DNA from 3 places in the Paenibacillus sp. P13VS genome. Region 2 is predicted to be linked to each of the others. Evidence: riboswitches for the same ligand, from Rfam matches in the RefSeq annotation. Region 2 holds a riboswitch; each other region holds the start of a gene.

Region 1 (2,266 bases), on a different contig from region 2:
GCTTCTTGGCAGGAATGATATCGTTATCAATCCGATCCCCAATCATGACTGCTTCCTCGGGTTCACATCCCGCCTGCTTCAAAGCCACAGCATAGAGTTCCGGATCCGGCTTCGATACGCCTTCTTCTGCCGAGCATGCCAGTACATCCACGTACCTCCGCAGACCGTAGCTCTCCAGGCGCTCAGCTGTCCCTGGACTCTGATTGGCAATGATGCCAATTCGATAATGGTATGACAATTCCTTCAACACCGCGTCAGCAGAAGCGAAGGGCTTCTCCAGTTCCTTCCGGAACTTCAACTTCTCCTGGATCTGCTCCCTATGACGTTCATCGCTGATTAGCGTTCGAATGGCTACCCTCATGGGCCACTGCTCATAGTTTCGGTAACAGGAGGCAAATATCTCTCGCACTTCCTCTATTTTCACCGGATACCCAAGCAAGCAGGCTTCTTTTACAAACTGCCCTATAATATCATCTACCGGCTCCCATTCGTCGACCAGCGTATCTCCTACATCAAAGAACAACCATTTTAACCCCCGTACATCAGGCACGCCTATTCCTCCTTGTTAGCCACGAACGCAATCTCTATACATCAGCAATGTACACTAATGCTCAAATAAAAAAGAAGACCCACCATCATGCATGAGTCTCCTCAGAATTCCGTTTTTCCACAAGTTCAATTATAACAGGCACCTTACACCGGATCAATCGGCAGCTATCACATTAACCATTAAGCAAGAAGCCAACTTCTCCATTAAGAGAATACACAATGCGGTCAGCTCCCATCCCGCGGTAAATGCCTTTGGGGTGACTCTGTTCCGTAATTACACATAGTGATTTGGAAGTCCAGGAACGGCAGATCTGCAGATAGCGGCAGGTCAGGTTCAAACTGTTCTCGAAAATAAAAACGTTGCCTACGCTCGACTGCGGCAGAAACCACTTCTGAGCTTCAGCTGTATTCATGCGAATGACGTTCTCCACTCCGATTCTGCGGAGCTTCCGTTCTTCCCCTGCACTGTTGGTCAGAACGGCAAACGGCATTTTTTTGTACATCAACAGCTTGATAAACTTGCGCCCTGCTTCATTCGGTGCTGTTACTAAAATCATCTCATTATCCATCATTCGTTCCTCCCTTGGCGTGAAAAGACAACAAAAAAGAAGCGTGGGGGACCAAGGCCTCCCGAACGCTTCTTGAATAACCCATGACGAAAACGCCATGAATATGCGTACGGCTTGTTGCCTCTCCCTTTAACGCTTACGAGGTTAGCTGACGGATTCGGGCGCGAGAGTCGCCCTATTTCCGGCTTGCACCGAAAAATTCACCCCATGGATTAGCTGCAATGACAGCCATTCCGATTGGTTCCCCCGTTTCCCACCCATGAATGAATGGAAACTCAGCGATTAAAACATCGTTCCTGTTTCATATATTGACCAGAGCGATATTATCGTTTGTTTCGTTGTTCATGTTAAGTTTAATTGAATTAGAAATTACGATATGAATCATACACCCGCGACATGTTAGTGTAAAGTACGGTCAGATCACCGAATGGACGAATTTAAGGCATTACATATCAATGATATCGCTTACAACCTATCCATTCTCCATCCATCTCTGTGAAGCTCGCTAATTCTCGTTCTTATGAAAAACGGTTGTAATTTTAGATATATGTAAGTCAACATAGGAATTTAGTCAATTAGTTTTGCATTATCTAATTGTAAGCAATATAATATAACTATAGGAATCATTAACCCATTATACGATATGGAGGCGACTGATCATGTCCGTTTATGACTACAAAGTCAATACCCTTCGGGGCCAGGAAGTCGAGATGTCCGATTATCGCAACAAGGTGCTGCTGATTGTTAATACGGCGAGCAAATGTGGTCTGACCCCGCAATTTGAAGGCTTACAGGAACTTTATAACAAATTCAAAGACCGACAGTTTGAAGTACTGGGCTTCCCAAGCAACCAATTCGCTCAGGAAAAAGGATCTTCCGACGATATTGCAGAGTTCTGCCAGATGAATTACGGTGTAAGCTTCCCTATGTTTGAGAAAATTGATGTCAATGGCTCAAGCGCTCATCCTCTATTCCAGCACCTGACAACAGAGGCACCGGGACTGCTCGGATCCAAAGCCATCAAGTGGAACTTTACCAAATTCCTCGTTGATCAGAACGGACGCGTTGTGAAGCGTTATGCTCCAAAAACAACTCCTGACCAAATTGAGGCTGATATTGAGAAACTTCTGAAATAGATCAACATGGAG
Region 2 (2,266 bases):
TACTGGCTGATCCCCAAGCTGTATAGTATCTTTCTGGATGGATTCCACTCGCTTCAATTGCTGCTGCCAGGCATTCCATATGTAGCCGGATGGATCGTATATGGATGGATCATACATCATGCTTTGTTATATATGCAGTTTGGCGCTACAGCTCCCGAGGATCAGGGCGGGGTAAAAGGTACATTTTTGGGTTTATTACTCGCCTTGCGTCATATCTTTCCTCTCATCGGTATCGCAGTGGTTCTGGGAGGAATTCATCTGCTCATCTTCGGTACTTTCACATCTGCGTCGTGGTTCCTGACAGGTCTCATCGGTCTCATCCTGCAACAAACCTATCCGCTCGCCAGATGTTTGCTCGATATATGGAAGATATGTGCTCATTTCCGTCTGTGGCAGTCCAAGTCCACCAAAGGTTAAAAAGTGTAATGAACCGCGCAAAAATTGTTACCATCTCCATGTAAACTTATGTCAATGTTAACGCTTTACAAAAACAAACCCCGACCTTTCCCCGTCAAAGGTCGAGGTTTTTTTTGCTAATTTTCTTGTTAAACGTTGCCAAAGGCTTACTCCTCTGTTACAATAATCGCAGTGAGTTTTTAGTAACAACTTTGTAATCTTTACCTCATGAATTGTAACTACTTAAAATTAAATCGTCATTTCTTGATTTCGCAGGTGCACAACTAGCATAGCCAAATTCCTGGCACCTGGGAAGCGGGGGAACCAGTTATGGGTGAATTGATCTTGCTACAGAGGGATCATAGGGGACCTTCAACCGAATCCTTAAGCTAACCTCGCAGGCGTTGGAAGGGGTATATCTCTTGTTCAAAAAGAAATTAACAGCAGCTGTCCTCAGCTTAACATTCGCACTATCACTTGGAGCAGGCAGCGCATTCGCAGATTCAAAAATGGATAAAGTAATTGATTCAGCAATGGGAACTACATACAAAAGTGGTGGAACAACGCTTAACGGCTTTGACTGCTCTGGATTCACACGGTATGTATTCGAAAAGCTGGGCATCGATTTGGCTCGTCAATCCAGTTCCCAATTCGACATGGGTGACTCGGTATCCCGCATGGAAATGAGACCAGGCGATCTGGTATTCTTCAATACAACGGGTAAAGGGGTTTCACACGTAGGGATTTTCGTGGGTGAAGGTAAGTTTGCACACTCCTCGTCTTCCAAAGGAGTTACGATTAGTTCTTTGAGTGAGAACTACTGGGCCAACCGCTATGTTGGCGCTAAACGGATTATGAGCACGGACGCATATGAGTCACTGGCCCTCGACTAGGGACAAGCTGAGCAACATCATACTGTAACGAAGCATAAATCAACCGCCCGGTACATTCTCCGCAGGAATGTATCCGGCGGTTTTTTTGTGCATCTTCGTCCGTGCCCTTATGATGTTTTTACCCATCCTACTGTAATATAAACGAAATTCCAGGAACTTTTGTTTCACTTTTTTTCAAGGGAGCAAAACCTTGCCAAATGCCCTCCTCTTTTGTAGAGTAAAATCAGGATTAAATACGAAATGACATATGTTATCAACAATTAGCGTATGACTAGAAGTAGCTTGTTCACAATGAAAGGAGCGTGCAGTGGTGTGGATGAAGCTTCTGTAACGTTTCACGTTGTGCCGATGCTGGAAGAACATGCAGCAATGATCTGCAGCTGGACATATGAACCACCCTATAACATCTATACCTGGCTGCCCTGGGAACAGATGAAGGCGCTGGAGGTTGAATTCGGCGATGAGCAGCTTCGAAAAGAGCAATATGCAGTTGTACTCGGAGAGCAGGATCAGCTTTGCGGATTCGTTCAATTCTTTCCTCTTGAAGGCGTGACGCGAATTGGGCTTGGCATGCACCCTGAACAGTGTGGACAAGGTCACGGTACTGCCTTCGTCTCTGCGATCGTGAAGGAAGCCATTCGGCGGAACCCTAGTCATGAGATCGATCTCGAAGTGCTCACCTGGAATACGCGGGCTATCCGGGTTTATCACAAGGCTGGATTTGTCACCCAGGATACGTATGAACGACAGACACCAAGCGGTTTGATGCCTTTTTATTGCATGGTCTATGAAGGACCCCGCTAATCTTAAACTAACCCTTAAACCGCGTAAGCCAAAGAAATTCATGCCCGTTTATGTGATTAGTTCAAAAAATTACCACAAAATGCTATGATGTCTTAACAGGTTCCGTTATAATGATATGGACAGTTTCAGTTTAGATGATCTTTCATTCTGGAGGGGACATAACGGATGCACAA
Region 3 (2,266 bases), on a different contig from region 2:
ATAGCGCTTACCTTACGTGAAAAGAATAGTGGATGTATTATGCTCAGGGTAGGTACAATTCGGAATTTTGCGTACATTTCACCATGAAAGCGGGGGTACCACAGCCATAGAACAGGCATTTCTCCCCCTTACACCGGAGATTTTGCAAGTAAACTGCTGCCATCAGATCGATTCGGAGGACGTTGTTTAAGTAACGATGTGTGTATCGTAGTTATGGTCTTATGGTCAAGTAAAAAGACATAAAAAAAGGTCTCCCGCAGGCGTTAGCCTAACGAGAAACCTTTTCTTCTTATGATGCGGTCGAGAGGACTCGAACCTCCACGGGGGGTTAGCCCACACGGACCTGAACCGTGCGCGTCTGCCAATTCCGCCACGACCGCATATGGCATATCTCCGAGATAATCTATCGCGGCGACAAGAAATAATATATCATGTGAAATTCCGTGTGTCAACACTTAAATGATTTAGTATAAAACTAAGATGACTAAAAGGTATAAAATCTACTTGAGAACTGACTTTCCCTGCTAAAAATGAATCACGCTCTCTTCTACTACTCCAATTTACTTATTTGTCCAATTTTTGCGCTGATGAAACACAAATTACGTTTTTGTCATCATAAATAAACATGGAGAACTACTACTTTCCACAAAAAGTCTTGAATTCCGTTAACATTGCAGAAGGAAGAAAGGTTTGACAATTACGCATTTATGCAATATAGTTTCAAAAGGTTACAAAATATTAATTATTCATTTGCCGAGTTTCATGTTTGAAAACGGGGGAACCATTTTGGGTGAATTATTCTTATACATAGGAAATATAGGGAACCTTCTACCGAACCCTTAGCTAACTCCGTAGGCATCGAAGGGAGAACATTGATTTTGAAAAAACTGATCATTTCTATTTTTGGCGCAGCCGTTCTATTTACATCTGGTGCAGCAAGCACTGAGGCGAGCAGTATCAACACCGTCGTTAACAACATGACTGGAATACCTTACAAGTGGGGCGGCACGACGCTGGCCGGGTTTGATTGCTCTGGATTTATGAGATATATTTTCCAAAAATATAGCATTGAATTGCCACGTACTTCACAGCAGCAAGCCAAGGCGGGTACTCCGGTATCCAAAGCCAATATCCGCACAGGTGATCTGGTATTCTTCAACACTTCAGGCAGCGGCATTTCGCATACAGGCGTATACATCGGAGGCGGGCAATTCGCTCATGCTTCCAGCAGTAAAGGTGTCAGCATCACCAAAATGTCGAATCCATACTTCAGTGACCGCTATGTAACAGCGCGCCGGGTGACCGGACAATTTATGTATAACAAGATGCTTGGAAAAATATAAGTTGCACAAGAAACAGGCTCTGGAATGATCCAGAGCCTGTTTTGCTGTCTGGTTATTCAGACTCACTTGCAGGAAAAACCTTAGTGCAACGCTTTTTGCACACGCATTGCGCCTTGAGACAGCGCGTGACCGCCGCCTACCGCTCCAGCTACCGCAACCGTCTCCATAATCTCCTGATCGGTTGCGCCCTTCGCACGGGCCTCTTCTACGTGGTAAAACGTACATACTTCGTTATTGGCAAACAATCCGATGCCGAGGGCAATCCGCTGCTTGGTTTTGGCGTCGATGGCACCTGACTGAAAGCATTCACCTGTAAAATCGTGATACGCTTTGACTACGCCAGGCAACACATCGCTTAATTCTCCAATCTGATCCTTGTAGGCATGTACCTTATCATTCATCAATGTCATGGCTACCCGCACATCCTCTCGGCTGATAAGTTTACGAATTCTCGCTGTATCTATCTTCTCTCCCGAGTGGCGGAATTATGCCAAACCATCCATGGTAATTCCATGCATTCCGACTCCAGAGCGGCTCTATTCATTCAGCCGGACTTTGGCGTGGTTCACTAAAGAGCTGATAGCGATAACTGCGGTCCAGCTTGACCACACGTCTGTTCTGGCGACGGATAAGCACCTGTTCCCCATCCCAAGCAACGACAATCCCTGTTACATCGTTGGACTCCAGACCATCCCGTACCACTCTTACTTTTTCACCCGATAAGCGCAGTGCATCTAATTCTGCATCACTAATCATGTCTATGGCTCCTATGTTTCAAAATAATTTACAAAAAGAGACCTAAATGAAGAGTCATTTAGGTCTCACGTGACTGTATTGGACTGTTATGTCATTCGAAAAATATCCCGACTGAAAGTTACCGCTGCGCGTGCTCTTTGCTGTCGTTCTTCTCGAACCAAAAATCA

Evidence for each region. A riboswitch is a leader RNA that binds a small molecule or an ion and turns the genes downstream of it on or off. The one in region 2 is predicted to bind cyclic di-AMP.
Region 1: another riboswitch for cyclic di-AMP. It lies ahead of GUA98_RS10880 (hypothetical protein); the one in region 2 lies ahead of GUA98_RS28310 (C40 family peptidase).
Region 3: another riboswitch for cyclic di-AMP. It lies ahead of GUA98_RS02995 (C40 family peptidase); the one in region 2 lies ahead of GUA98_RS28310 (C40 family peptidase).

The regions. Positions count from the first base shown of each region.
Region 1 covers NZ_WYEV01000004.1:235,296-237,561, forward strand. Annotated here, with positions in the region: gene GUA98_RS10875 (HAD family hydrolase) at 1-550, opposite strand, end outside; gene GUA98_RS10880 (hypothetical protein) at 723-1,118, opposite strand; cyclic di-AMP (ydaO/yuaA leader) riboswitch at 1,237-1,409, opposite strand; gene GUA98_RS10885 (glutathione peroxidase) at 1,778-2,254, shown strand.
Region 2 covers NZ_WYEV01000021.1:17,775-20,040, reverse strand. Annotated here, with positions in the region: gene GUA98_RS28315 (hypothetical protein) at 1-417, shown strand, start outside; cyclic di-AMP (ydaO/yuaA leader) riboswitch at 678-815, shown strand; gene GUA98_RS28310 (C40 family peptidase) at 819-1,289, shown strand; gene GUA98_RS28305 (GNAT family N-acetyltransferase) at 1,581-2,093, shown strand; gene GUA98_RS28300 (c-type cytochrome) at 2,259-2,266, shown strand, end outside.
Region 3 covers NZ_WYEV01000002.1:434,061-436,326, forward strand. Annotated here, with positions in the region: tRNA gene GUA98_RS02990 (tRNA-Leu) at 296-380, opposite strand; cyclic di-AMP (ydaO/yuaA leader) riboswitch at 742-873, shown strand; gene GUA98_RS02995 (C40 family peptidase) at 879-1,343, shown strand; gene GUA98_RS03000 (carboxymuconolactone decarboxylase family protein) at 1,424-1,753, opposite strand; gene GUA98_RS03005 (hypothetical protein) at 1,884-2,099, opposite strand; gene GUA98_RS03010 (hypothetical protein) at 2,218-2,266, opposite strand, start outside.